DNA from 4 places in the Staphylococcus piscifermentans genome. Region 4 is predicted to be linked to each of the others. Evidence: riboswitches for the same ligand, from Rfam matches in the RefSeq annotation. Region 4 holds a riboswitch; each other region holds the start of a gene.
The links. A riboswitch is a leader RNA that binds a small molecule or an ion and turns the genes downstream of it on or off. The one in region 4 is predicted to bind thiamine pyrophosphate.
Positions count from the first base shown of each region.

Region 1: another riboswitch for thiamine pyrophosphate. It lies ahead of CKV71_RS02245 (thiamine phosphate synthase); the one in region 4 lies ahead of tenA (thiaminase II).
Region 2: another riboswitch for thiamine pyrophosphate. It lies ahead of CKV71_RS00960 (3-oxoacyl-ACP reductase); the one in region 4 lies ahead of tenA (thiaminase II).
Region 3: another riboswitch for thiamine pyrophosphate. It lies ahead of CKV71_RS09075 (ECF transporter S component); the one in region 4 lies ahead of tenA (thiaminase II).

Region 1 covers NZ_LT906447.1:561,240-564,430, reverse strand. Annotated here, with positions in the region: gene CKV71_RS02250 (trypsin-like serine peptidase) at 141-986, opposite strand; TPP riboswitch at 1,256-1,366, shown strand; gene CKV71_RS02245 (thiamine phosphate synthase) at 1,436-2,008, shown strand; gene thiO (glycine oxidase ThiO) at 2,011-3,138, shown strand; gene thiS (sulfur carrier protein ThiS) at 3,122-3,191, shown strand, end outside.
Region 2 covers NZ_LT906447.1:223,770-226,960, forward strand. Annotated here, with positions in the region: gene CKV71_RS00955 (LLM class flavin-dependent oxidoreductase) at 1-299, opposite strand, end outside; gene CKV71_RS00960 (3-oxoacyl-ACP reductase) at 515-1,267, opposite strand; TPP riboswitch at 1,376-1,478, opposite strand; gene CKV71_RS00965 (hypothetical protein) at 1,625-1,822, shown strand; gene CKV71_RS00970 (MFS transporter) at 2,079-3,191, opposite strand, start outside.
Region 3 covers NZ_LT906447.1:1,950,839-1,954,029, reverse strand. Annotated here, with positions in the region: gene CKV71_RS09085 (energy-coupling factor transporter transmembrane component T family protein) at 1-32, opposite strand, end outside; gene CKV71_RS09080 (ABC transporter ATP-binding protein) at 25-1,434, opposite strand; gene CKV71_RS09075 (ECF transporter S component) at 1,447-2,022, opposite strand; TPP riboswitch at 2,126-2,230, opposite strand; gene auxA (lipoteichoic acid stability factor AuxA) at 2,480-3,191, shown strand, end outside.
Region 4 covers NZ_LT906447.1:1,020,548-1,023,738, reverse strand. Annotated here, with positions in the region: gene thiM (hydroxyethylthiazole kinase) at 1-339, opposite strand, end outside; gene thiD (bifunctional hydroxymethylpyrimidine kinase/phosphomethylpyrimidine kinase) at 332-1,153, opposite strand; gene tenA (thiaminase II) at 1,150-1,836, opposite strand; TPP riboswitch at 1,903-2,000, opposite strand; gene CKV71_RS04550 (transglycosylase family protein) at 2,113-2,784, opposite strand; gene CKV71_RS04545 (aggregation-promoting factor C-terminal-like domain-containing protein) at 3,006-3,191, opposite strand, start outside.

The DNA.
Region 1 (3,191 bases), 460 kb from region 4:
GTGCATATAGTTTCTAATGTTCTTAACAACATTATGGCACACCAAACCCCTTACTACTGCTATAGTAAGGGGTTCTTTTCGGTATTATTGGTGGTTATCGTCAAGAGTGGAACAGAAATAATAAGTCACTCATAATAATATTATTTAATATGTGTACGAACAAAATTACCTGTTGCACCATTCATCGCTTCGCCGCCAGCCATTTCAGCTTTAGCGTAATTAGTAGTTGAATTAGCCCATAAATTATAACCGTATGTTCTCAAACCGAATATTTGATAACTGCCGTTGACCATAGGTGAACCTGATGCGCCTGCACGGAATTTATCTTTCGTTTGTAATTCAGTACCATTGGAAGATCTTTGAATGAAGCGGAAACTACTCCAATGTGTTTTCGTATTGTCACCGTTCTGCCAAGGATAGCCTACTGAATATAATTTCGTATTATATTTCAAACCATTAATTTGCGCATTCGAAGCTAATTTTAAAGGTGTCGCGTATTTCGACATCTTTTCTTTTGTATACACTAGCGCTACGTCTGCATTTGGTACTTTCACAACTTTCGTAGCATGGAACGTATATGGTTTTCTAGCTCCGTCTCTCGCCATATCAAATGTGATGTATTTAGGGTTTGCGGCAACCCCTTTCGCAGTATCAATGACATGTGCGTTTGTCACCAATGTATAGTTTCCGATTACTGTCCCCGTTCCCATACTGTCTTTGCCGCGACCTTTCCAGCCGTCTTTATTACTAACGCGCCCCACTGCTTTATACTTTGTATTCATAGTATTCGAAATATGATGGATGTCCAAATTACTATTAGAAATTTTCTTTGCTTTCGGATAAGCAGTCGACTCATTATAGTTGCTCATACCATTATAGTAATAACTTCCTGCTGCATGCGCTTCCTCTCCGCCTGCTCCTGAAAAAGAAAGACCGACCACAGCACATACTGTGATGATACCTGCTTTCAAACCTTTAACTTTCATCTTAAAATTGCCCCTTATTATTAATTTCGAAATGAGTGGTGTCGTATTTAAAGTTATTTTCAGTTTACTTTTAAAAAAAGAGAAAAGCAATATCTGATTTACTTCATCTCTCTCCATCCCCTATTGCTTTTTCTGCCATCTTGCTTTATGATGATTTTGTAAAGTAATGGTGAGGCGGAACGAATCCGTCACTCTCGTGCATTAACACCTCGCTACACGTTTTGTTAGTGCTGATAATATGTATTACTTATTGAAATGAATAATAACAATAAGTCCACTGGAAGTGCCTGTTCTTACAGGCTGAGATCCTCATGGCAATGAGGAAATTCTTGGAACCTGATCCAGTTTATACTGGCGTAGGAAAGTGGCGTATTGCACTTTTTGATGCGCTGTTTTTCTATGGAGAAACAGTGCTTTTTTATTTGGATAATTTTAAGAAGGAGTACATTATGTATATTGCAATTACGCCCTATCGTACTTTGACCCAAGCTGATTTAAGGCATTTCATCGCTATTGCGCCGGCGATTGACCATTTGATATTTCGCACGCCGATGCAACAAGAAGATTTGAAAAGGTTTCTGGAGCGCTTGCTTCAAGCTGGTTTTCCTAAATCTAAAATCACGGTGCATTCTGATATGGAATTATTACAGAAACTTGATTTAAGGGCGATTCATTTTCGTGAGCATGATGAACGTGCGTTTCAGTTTAAAGCAACCCATTCTCAAATCATGGTCAGTATGTCGACACATAGTGCTGCAAGTGCACAAGCTGCCGAGGCACATCACTTGGACTATGTACTTTTCGGGCACCTCTTTTCCACCAAATCCAAACCTGGAAAAGCGCCTAGAACTCAAGCAGAAATCACAGCAGTGTTGCGGGTCGGTATCCCGGTGGTAGCGTTGGGTGGTATTAATGCGGAAACGGTAGGCCGTGTCCCGTCTGGATTCGCGGGTATCGCAGCGATTTCGTATTTTATGGAGAATGATTTGGAGACGTTGTGTTCAGCAAAGGAGGCTGAGTAAGGATGTTTGATTTAGCGATTGTTGGAGCGGGTGTAATCGGTATGTCGATTGCCCGTCATTTGAAGGATAGCGGTATGCGTATTGCGTTGATTGACCGCGATATTGAGGGGCAGCATGCGTCTTATAAGGCGGGCGGTATGTTAGGAGCTCAGAATGAATTTAAGGAAGATAGTCCGTTATTTCGCTTGGCTCTGAAGTCTCGTGCAAAGTTTGGTGAGTTGAGTAAAGCTTTGCAGGAGGAAACAGGTATCGATATTCAATATCAGCAGAATGGATTAATCAAGATTGCGACGGAGGAAGAGGACGTGGCTTCGTTGCAACAGCAATATGAATTTCTGCATGCGCATGATAAGGATGTAGAGGATTTAAGCGAGCACGATTTAGGTGAGTTGACGCATTATTTGGTGAAAGGTGCGCAGGCTATGATGTTTGTCCCGCATGATCATCAAATTAATGCGAACCATTATACAAAGGCTTTGCATGCGGCGTTGCAAGCTGAGGATGCAGTGGAACGTTTCGACCATACGAATGTGGAAGAGATTAAGCGTCAAGGCAACCATTACAGTATCGCAGTAGAAGCTGAGGGCAAATCTTCTGTGCTGCAAGCTGAAAAAGTAGTAGTGGCAGCAGGTGCTTGGGCCGGCTTCTTAACGGATAAACCGGAAATCAAAGAGACCGTAAGCGGTGTGAAAGGTGAAGTCGTCTTGGTGAAAAATGAAGAATTGGATTTGAAACACACTTTATTTATGACCAATGGCTGTTATATTGTACCGAAACCGCCCCATCGTTTCTTAATTGGTGCGACCAGCTATTTCAATGATTATTCGGTCGGTGTGAGTACTGAAGGCAAAAATTGGCTGCTGCATGAGGCGATTGAGCGCGTGCCTGAATTGGCGTCGAGCCGTGAGTTGAAACATTGGTCCGGCGTGCGACCTTGGACTCCTGGTGAACAGCCGATTATGGATGAAACGGACCCTAATTTATGGGTAATTACCGGACATTATCGTAATGGAATATTGTTGTCACCGATTATCGGAGAGTTGATGGCAGAATGGTTGAAATTCGGCGAGCGTCCAGAAGAATTGGCACCATTCGCAATGAGGAGGGAAAGTTATGAAGTGCATCATTAATGGCGATTCGTTTACGTTCGAGAGTGAACTCAGCATTCAAAATGTATTGGAAT
Region 2 (3,191 bases), 800 kb from region 4:
CTCGAAATAGTAGAAACCAGTCCCACATGTTGCGTTACTTGTGAAATTGCTGTTAAATTCACAATCGGATCAAACCAGAACGCCGGCATCGATGTATCATCCTTTGCAGGAAAAGATTGATTATCAGCAAAAAATACTGCATCAAATAAGCCACGCTCAGCAATTTGCGCTAAATCTTGATAATAACTAATATCTCCAACACGTTCCACACTCGAATCAGGCATCAGCCAAGCAGCCTGATGATGACCACAACCGAATATGAGGACACCAATATGTAGTTGCGCTTTCTGCTCAGACATTTCCATTCACCTCTGTTTTTATTTTTAAAAAGAAAGCATGAGAAAGAGGGCAGAACTTGAGAGTGCGCCCTCTTGGTTGATAGACGGGGTTAATAAACGGGCTTCAAAGTGCAGGTTTCTCGGTAATAAGTACGCAAGTCGCAAAAATCAAAAAGCGATTTTGTGCTCTTTGCTTCTTATTACTCAAATCTTAACCGCCTTCTCAAGCACCTTGTTTAATTCATTGTCAATCCGCCGTCTACTGTAATATTTTGTCCTGTAATGCCTTTAGCTTGTTCGGAGACTAAATAAACTACCATGTTGGCTACATCTTGAGGTGTTGTCACTTTTTTCAATGGTGTAGTTTGAGCGATTAAATCGAAGACTTCTGGTGTTGTCACCGCACTAGCGTCTGTAGTTTTAAGTAATCCTCCAGAGACGACATTAGCAGTAATGCCGTATTGTCCTAATTCTGAAGCGATATTACGTGTGAAGCCGATTAAAGCTGCTTTCGCTGTTGTGTACTCATGGTAAGGTACAACAGGATTTTGGTATAAATTAGTTCCGATACTTACAATGCTTCCTGCTTGGTGCTCGATGAATTGGGATGCTACGCTTTGCACTACATTGAATGCTGCTTTTAAGGTACCGTCAATTTGTTGCTGGTAGTCTTCCCAGCTCATGTCAGGAAACGCTTTTTGGGCAGTTGGGTCAAATTTGAATCCGACTAATGCGTTATTCACGACTGCATCAATTTGACCGAACTTTTCAGTGCCTTCTTTTACCAAAGCGTCTACTGCTTCGCGATTTGTGACATCTGCTTGTATTGCGACAGCGCGTTCGTTTCCGATTTCTTGAACGAGTTGTTCTGCTGCGTCTTTGCTTTGATTATAATTGATAATAATGTTGTATCCTTGTTCTGCGAGTGTCTTAGTGATTGCTGCACCTAATCCGCGTGCACCGCCTGTTACGAGTACTGTTCTTGCCATGTGAATCCGCTCCCTTTTTTCTATAATAGACATAAAAAAATACGCATGATTGTTAAAATCTGCGTAGGCAAGAGGGCAGTCTGAGGTCAGTATTAAACCTACTCGTTCTGCGGTTATCTCACACTTTCCTACGCTAGTTTCAGCTAGATCAGGTTCAAAGGGTCTGAGGAAAACCTCATCTCAGTTTTAAAAAACACCCCTAGTGCGTATCTTTTTGTTACTTTCAATGTAGCTTGAATTGGAGAAGGTGTCAAGAAGAGGAGTGCTCTGTATGCAATGCGTGAAATTTAGTGAATGAAAGTGTTATGATAAAGGGGAATTCTAGCGGATAATTTTTAAATGAATGGAGGGATTTGAATGTTCTGGTTAGGCATGTCGTTCCCAATTTTAGCAGTCGGCTTCATTGTGATGGCTGTACGTGAAGAAAAGAAACGTAAAGCGAAACAAAAGGAAAAAGAAGCGAAATGGGAAGCAGAAAAAGCACAGAATAATGGTGAAGCAGCCACTAATTCTGCCGAAAATCATTCAAATGCTGAGGAAGAAGCTAAACATTAAAGAAAGCTGGGACATATTAAATTGTCTCAGCTTTTTCGTACTTTGCGGAGGTGGGACAACGAAATCATTTTAATTCATATTATTTCTGTTCTGTTACCTGCCTTGTTGATTTTGATTGAAATGATAAAGGCGAATTTCAGTAAGTATTATAATGGCGACCACACCTGCAAAATAAGCTGAAGTTTGTAATAGAAGCGATGTTTGTTGAATAAACAGTATGGTGTATAAAAGTGAACACTTATTCTGTACAAAACTCCTAATTATCAATTTCACTTTGCTTCATAGAAAGTGAAAAGTAAATTAGAGTTAACAAAATGAGAATCGCGACAGATAAATATACAGCAGACTGAGAATAATTAAGCAGTAAGCCAAATACTAATAACGATAATGGTGTTAGAGTTTGAACGATAGATTGCGTCAGTGAAAATACCCGACCTTTATAATTTTCTTCAATATAATTTTGCATATAAATTGAATAGGGGATATTCACTAATGGTAAAGATACCCCGATTACGAAATAAATTACAAATAGAATTATAAATCCTGTAGTTGAGGTAAGATTAAATAACAAAGCAAGTCCAAGTGTCAAAACACCGATAAACTGAATACCAATGGCAGCCTGTGTAGGCGCTTTAAGTTTGTTTTTAATTGGAAATACAGAAAATAACAATGAAACAGCAAACATACCCACAGTGAATGAGGATTCTACAATTCCGAATTGTTGAGAAGAAAGTTTCATAGTTTGTATAGAAATAACCGGAATACCTACAACTATAGAATTGATTAAAAAATTAATAATGAGTGCAATACTGATGAATTTTAATAGAATTTTATTTTTGAACAAGTAAGAGAATCCTTCTTTAAAATCTTCTGTTAAACTTTTTTCACTCGTTACCATGACTCTATCCATGGTTAAAAAGAAAATAAATAGTATAGAAATTGATTCAGTAAGTACGTTTAACAAGGCGAGATATTGAATAGAAATAAATGCAATCAAAACACCACCGATAATTGGTGCAAGGAAACTAATCCCACTGCTATAAGTTTGTCTTAAAGAAACAAATCGTTCCATATCATCTTGAGAAATATTTTTAATATTAGCGTTTACAATCAAACTAATTGCACCATCTGTTAAATTGAGAATAATACCTAATACGATAATGTAATAGAAATACGTATTAAATAGTGGGATAAATAATATTAAAGCTGTTATATTGATGATCTGTGAAATAATAATAATCTTTTTATTGTTATATTTATCTGTCCATATGCCAAATAAAGGTTGGCTAATAATTGAAGAAATTACAATTAAAGCTAAATAAATTGAATAAATAGAAGCGGTTTCCGTATGTTGTAATATGTAAAAGGC
Region 3 (3,191 bases), 930 kb from region 4:
AAGGTGAAATAGCGTTTCCATGCCTCATACATTGTCTTCACCTGCCGTTTCAAATAGTTGTTCTTCGCATAGTAAATGATCTCTTAGCTCAATACGTCTTGTAGGGTAACGCTCAATAATATGGGGATCGTGCGTTACCATGACAATCGTCTGACCTTGTGCCACACGTTTTTGGAAAAGTGATAATAAGTTGAAAGTATTATGACTGTCTAAACCGAATGTAGGTTCATCCAATAGAATAATATCAGCTCGAGAACTTAAAGCTGTTGCAACACTTAAACGGCGTTTTTGTCCCATCGACAATTCAAAGGGATGGTGGTCACGCACCGCTTCCAAATTCAACAAGTCTATCAACTTCTCTGTTTCTTCTTTTGCATTTTCGCCACTAAAGTTGATAAAGATTTCTTCGTAAACAGAATTAGTAATAAATTGTAATTCTGGATTTTGATAAACCAAATACATATGTTGAGCAGCTTCTTTAATCTTATGCAGTTGCTGACCTTGATAAGTCATTTTACCGCGATATTTAATTAACTGCATCATAGATTCCAACAACGTTGTTTTGCCAGCACCATTTTTTCCAGTAATCGTAATCCACTCGCCTGGGCCTACAGCTAATTCTGGAACCTGAATCAGTGATTTTTTTCCGCGTACAATCTCACCATTGCTGAATTGGAAATCAGGTTTGATGTGAGTCTCTGATGACAAAGTGCTTTCAGGAGCATAATCCCAAGCATGCGGATGCCACACGCCGTATTCAGTCAGTAGTGCTTCATGTTGATGCAAAATCACATCAGGAGAATCATCTGCAATAATTTCTCCGCCGTAATTCATTAAAATAACGCGATCGATATGTTCCCAGATGTGTTCAACTTTGTGCTCTACAATCAGCACGGTCTGGTCTTGCCACATATCTTTAATGTGATTCCACAAGTCTTCAGTCGCATCTACGTCCAACATAGCTGTCGGTTCATCTAAGAAGAGGGTATCCGCTTCTTGCAGCACTGTTTCTGCAATGGCTAACTTTTGTTTCATGCCGCCGCTTAATTTCTGTACAGTCTGCTTAGGTCCCACATCTAAATCCACTGAAGCTAAAGCCTTCTGAATTAAGTCATCCATGTCTTTGCGCGGTACTTGCTTGTTTTCTAATACAAAAGCAAGTTCTTCATAGACCTTGGGCATGCAAAATTGTGTATCTGGATCTTGAAAGATGACACCGCTATTTAAATCGACTTCTAACTCATCATATTTCATCGGTAATTCTATTAAATTCGGAACGATGCCACTTAAGACATTCAGCAATGTACTTTTACCGCAGCCTGAAGGTCCTAATAATAGGACCTTTTGCTTATCTGGAATTTCGATATCTAATCCATCAAAGGTTTTTTCAGGCGCATTTGGATATTTGAGTCGTAAATTTTTTGCACGTAACAAGGTAAATTCTCCTTACAAATTATCGTAATCTTTTTGAGAAGCAGGTCTGAATAATTTCGTCACACCCGTCTTATCGAGCGCTTTCACTAAGTAATAAGGGAAGAGACCTGCAAGCACAATACCGCTGACACAACGGAAGAATACATATAAGAATAAGTTCCAGCCAGCTACTTCGCCTAAATAACCATAGTAGAAGTCGATAGGGAAAGTAACTAATGCTGCAGCTAAACCAGCAAGCATTGCGACCATCACAGAGCGTGATTTATAACGGAAGATAGCAAAGATAATCTCACAAGCTAAACCTTGTAATAAACCATAAACGATTGTTGCAATATCAAAGCGTCCCATGACGATAGTTTCACCGGCACCTGCTGCAAACTCAGCAAGTAAGGCAATACCCGGTTTAGGGATGATGAGGTAAGCTACGACTGCTGCCGCAAACCACATACCATAAGAGAGCTCCTCTAGATGTAATCCAGTCACTTGCATCGCTTTGTATACGAAGTTCCAGATGTTGTAGATGATAGCGAAAATAACTGCAATTAATACAGTTACCAAGATATCTGAAAGTTTAAGTCCTTTTGACATGATCAATAATTCCTCCTAAATATAAAAAAACACACAAACTTGTCTAGCAAGCTGCGTGAAATAGGCATCGGAACAAACCGGCATAACCCTTAACCAAATTGCCGGCAGATCTCCTGCACTTTCCTACGCTAGTCTCAGCTAGATCAGGTTCAAAGGGTTTGAAGCAAAACTGCTTCATCTCAGTTACGAAACACCCCTAGTGCTTTTCTTTATTGATTTATACTAAATGTATGCTTTTTAAGAGGAAATGTCAAGATGATTTCAGTAACAGAAGCCTTGAGGCGCCCACAATTTCATTCGATTTTTCTAAGTAAGCATTTTCATAGAAATTTAGGGTATTATCCGATTGAGTGCAAGGAACAATTTCGATATACTATGTACTACCATAGAATGATTTATTACATTCTCTAAAGACACAACACTTATGTTCCTATATAATAATTATGAGGTGAAAAACATGTCGTATATAAAGAAGCACGCTGAGATCATTTTTAGTTTGATTATTGGCATTGTTTCACTTTTCATTGGAATCATAATATTATTAAACGTATCCTTTATCCATAAACTTGCTAAAGGCGGCAAGGCCGATATACATATCTACAACGTATGGGATTTCATCAATGCATTCTTCGGAGAAATCATCCGGATTATGAGTCGATTTATCGGTCAATTTCCTGTTTTTAGTGCCATCTTTATTATAGTGTTCGGCATTGCATTGTTATGGATTGGTTATTTGTTATTTATGACGACGAAATATGATTATGATATCTCAATTTTCTTCCTTATTATAGGAATTCTCTTCTTTATTATTACTATTATCTTGATGACCCAAGTTTATGGGTTTGCGGCCATTATATTTGTGGTGCCGTTTGTGGTACATACAGGATATATAGTATATAAAGATGAATTGAATCATAATCATCGAAAAGAACATTATTTATGGATTATTTGTGCTTACGGTATCAGTTACTTAATCACGCAAATTGCTTTGTACGGACGTATTGAAAGTCATGAAATTGCAATGATTGATATTTTAAGTGTAAATGCATTCTTTATTGTAATGTGGATTTTAGCACAAATTTCGATTTGGAATTTCTTGTTCTTGCGCAGATCTTTACCGCTGACGAAAGCGGAATTAGGGGAAGAGATGGAATTTTCACGTACGGATA
Region 4 (3,191 bases):
AGTCGGTTTGACTTGCTTTAAAAAGTATTTACAGAAATCTTTACGATACTGTGACGCCCCTACTGCCACTGGGTCAAAAACTAAAGGTGTATCTGTTTCATTGGCAATCTTGCCGTTAGTCAACATCGCATGCTCATGATCTTTAGTTAAAGTACCAATATTGATTAAGACACTGCCTGCTACCGGGTAAAAATCCTTTGCCTCTTGAGGCGCTTCACTCATTGCGGGACTCGCACCTAAACTTAATAAACCATTAGCTGAAAAGTTCTTAACGACATCATTGGTATAACAAATTACTAACGGGTGTTCTGATCTGATTTGATTTAATACATTACTCATCATCTAGTCCTACTTTCTTCATATACGCGAAATGGTTCACAGGTCCTCTGCCTTGGCCGATTTCCGGTGTATATTTAATACTTAAAGCAATAAAATCTTTAGCCTTTTTAACTGCTTCATAAATTGTTTTGCCTTTTGCTAATTCAGCTGTAATAACCGCTGAGAAGGTACAACCAGTTCCATGTGTGTGTTTAGTCTCATAACGTTCACTTTCGAAAACTTCTAACCCCTCTTTTGTAAAAAGGTAATCCTTCGCAATGGCTTTATCCTCAATGTGTCCGCCTTTAATAACTACACCTTTACAGCCGATATCGTTAATAAAGATATCTCCAGCTTTTTTAATTGCATCTTCAGTATCTAGTTTGAAACCTACTATTTCTTCAGCTTCTGGTAAATTCGGTGTAGCCACATCAGCTAACGGCAACAAGATTTCTTGCAATGCATGTTTACCTGCATCATCCATTAAAGAATCGCCGCTTTTAGCAAGCATAACTGGATCGATAACATAAGGAATTTCTGGATGCTTTTTTAAATACTCTCGAATCAATTCCATCATTTCTTTTGTTGCAATCATTCCTGTCTTAATTGCTTGAGGTAATTCATCATCAAACACACTATCTAGCTGTTCTTTAATCCATGATACCTCTAAATTATGAATATGTTGAACGCCTTTGGTATTTTGCGCCACAATACTGGTAATTGCGGCCATTCCATATACACCACATGCATGAAATGATTTCAAATCGGCCATTACTCCTGCGCCGCCTGTAGGATCTGTACCTGCAATCGTTAAAGCTATTTTAGGTTTATTCATACTCTTTCTCCTCCAAATTGCCATTTTTCACTTGTATAAGCCATATTGAAAAAGTTCAATTCGTGAACTGTACTTTGTAAATAATTTTCTCTTACTTCGTTTTTCTCTGCTTCTGACATATGAGCAATGAGTTGGTTCATTAAATCATCTAATACTTCTATTAATGGGTCCATTTCGGTATTATAAAACTCAAACCATTTTGCTAAAATGGAATCTTTATTTAGTTCTGGATCTTTCATAGCACGTTTGGCAATCATTGCGTATACGTAAGGACAAGGTGCCATTGCGGCAATCGCGTACGCAGCATTTTCATGCGCATAAACGTTATAGTACATATGCTTAATATAATGATCACCACTTGGAGGCCAAACCTTTTTTTGAACGATTTCGTTGTAATTCTCACCAATATAATCAGCCATAAATTCATGTGCTTCTACTTCGCCATTCACAATAAATTGAATTTGATCAACTAGAAAGCGTACGCTGCTTAAATCTGGCATTTTAGGGATTAATAGTGCGTAGATATTCGCAAACTCTCTTAAATAAGACGCATCAGCACGTAAATATTGACGTAATGCTTCTTTCTCAATATTTCCTTTTAATAATTCTTGAATGAAATGGTCTTGATAAATTTCATCAATAATAGGTTGTGCGTCTCTTTCTAATGATTCAGCAAAATTCATTTCTAAATCCTCCCAATAAAAAACTGCAAACCTTCGCAGGAATGCAGTAAAATATTTAGAATCTTTATTCTTAATATACTACTTTCCTACGTTGGTACGAACCAAATCAGGTTATAAGGGTCTAGTACAACTATCTCAGCCATAAGGCGCCCCTAGCAGTTTTATATAATTTAATGTTTAATACAGTTTAAATGTATCAAACCCCTTAGTGTTATGCAATATTAAAGAATTGAAAAAGAAAAAGCCGAGACAAAAGTCCCGACTGTAGTTTAAATATTAATATGCCCAGTGGCCTGCACCGTTACCATTATCCCATAAAGTTAACGCTGCTTGGTCTTGAATATGTTCTGGAGCACTAGCTGGGTTAACACCTCTCCAACCTGCTGGCGCTACTGCATCCCATGTAGTTTGTAAGAATTGATATTTACCTGCTGCGCCTGAATAAGGGTTAACAGCATGGATATCACCACGTGATTCACGGTATACAATTGATTGTAATGCTGCAGGAATGTTGCTAGATCCGCCTGAATATGATTGAGTTGGTGCACTATAACTTGTTGATTGTGTGTTATAGCTGTAATTTGAATTATTGTTATAAGATTGTGATTGTTGATTTGTTACCGGAGCTGCTTGTTGTTGAACTGGTGCTGCTTGACTAGTAGTTACGTGATTTGGTTGCTGAACAGTTCCAGCTGCTGCATAACTCCATTCCCAGTGTGTACCATTTGATTCAAAATGGAAGTCATAACCTTTGTATTCGAAATTAAATTCATAAGCACCCGCTTGTACTGGATGTTGATTTAATTCTGCAGGATTATTTAATGCAGTTTCCGCTAATTTAGTTTGTTCTGTTGTATTTAACTCAGCTGCATCAGCGTTATGTGATGCTACTCCTGTTGCTAAAAATGCCGCTGCCGCTACTGATGATGTTACTAATAGTTTCTTCATTTAATAAAAATCCTCCTATAAGGTAAAAACTTTATATGATTAATTTGCTATATTTATAATACCATCTAATAGGATAACATAGGTTACAACAATATAAATAGTTTGTTTCATAAGTTACATATGTATTACAAAAAAGCGGATTCTGTCCTTAAAATAAGAACGGAGTCCGCTTTTTGGATGTAAATTATTTAATTAAATTTATTGATTACAGCGTTATCGGCTTACCACCAACCATGAGATGCACGGAAAGCAGTCGCACTTGCAAGAGAACCATAACGAGAGTTTGCATAGTTAATCATGCCTTTAGTTTGAGCTGCTACTGATCCAGTTCCCCAACCTTCTTTAGTTTGACCTAAGCCTCGATATCCTAATTCGTTTACTGCATTAGGGTTACCGCCTGATTCAGG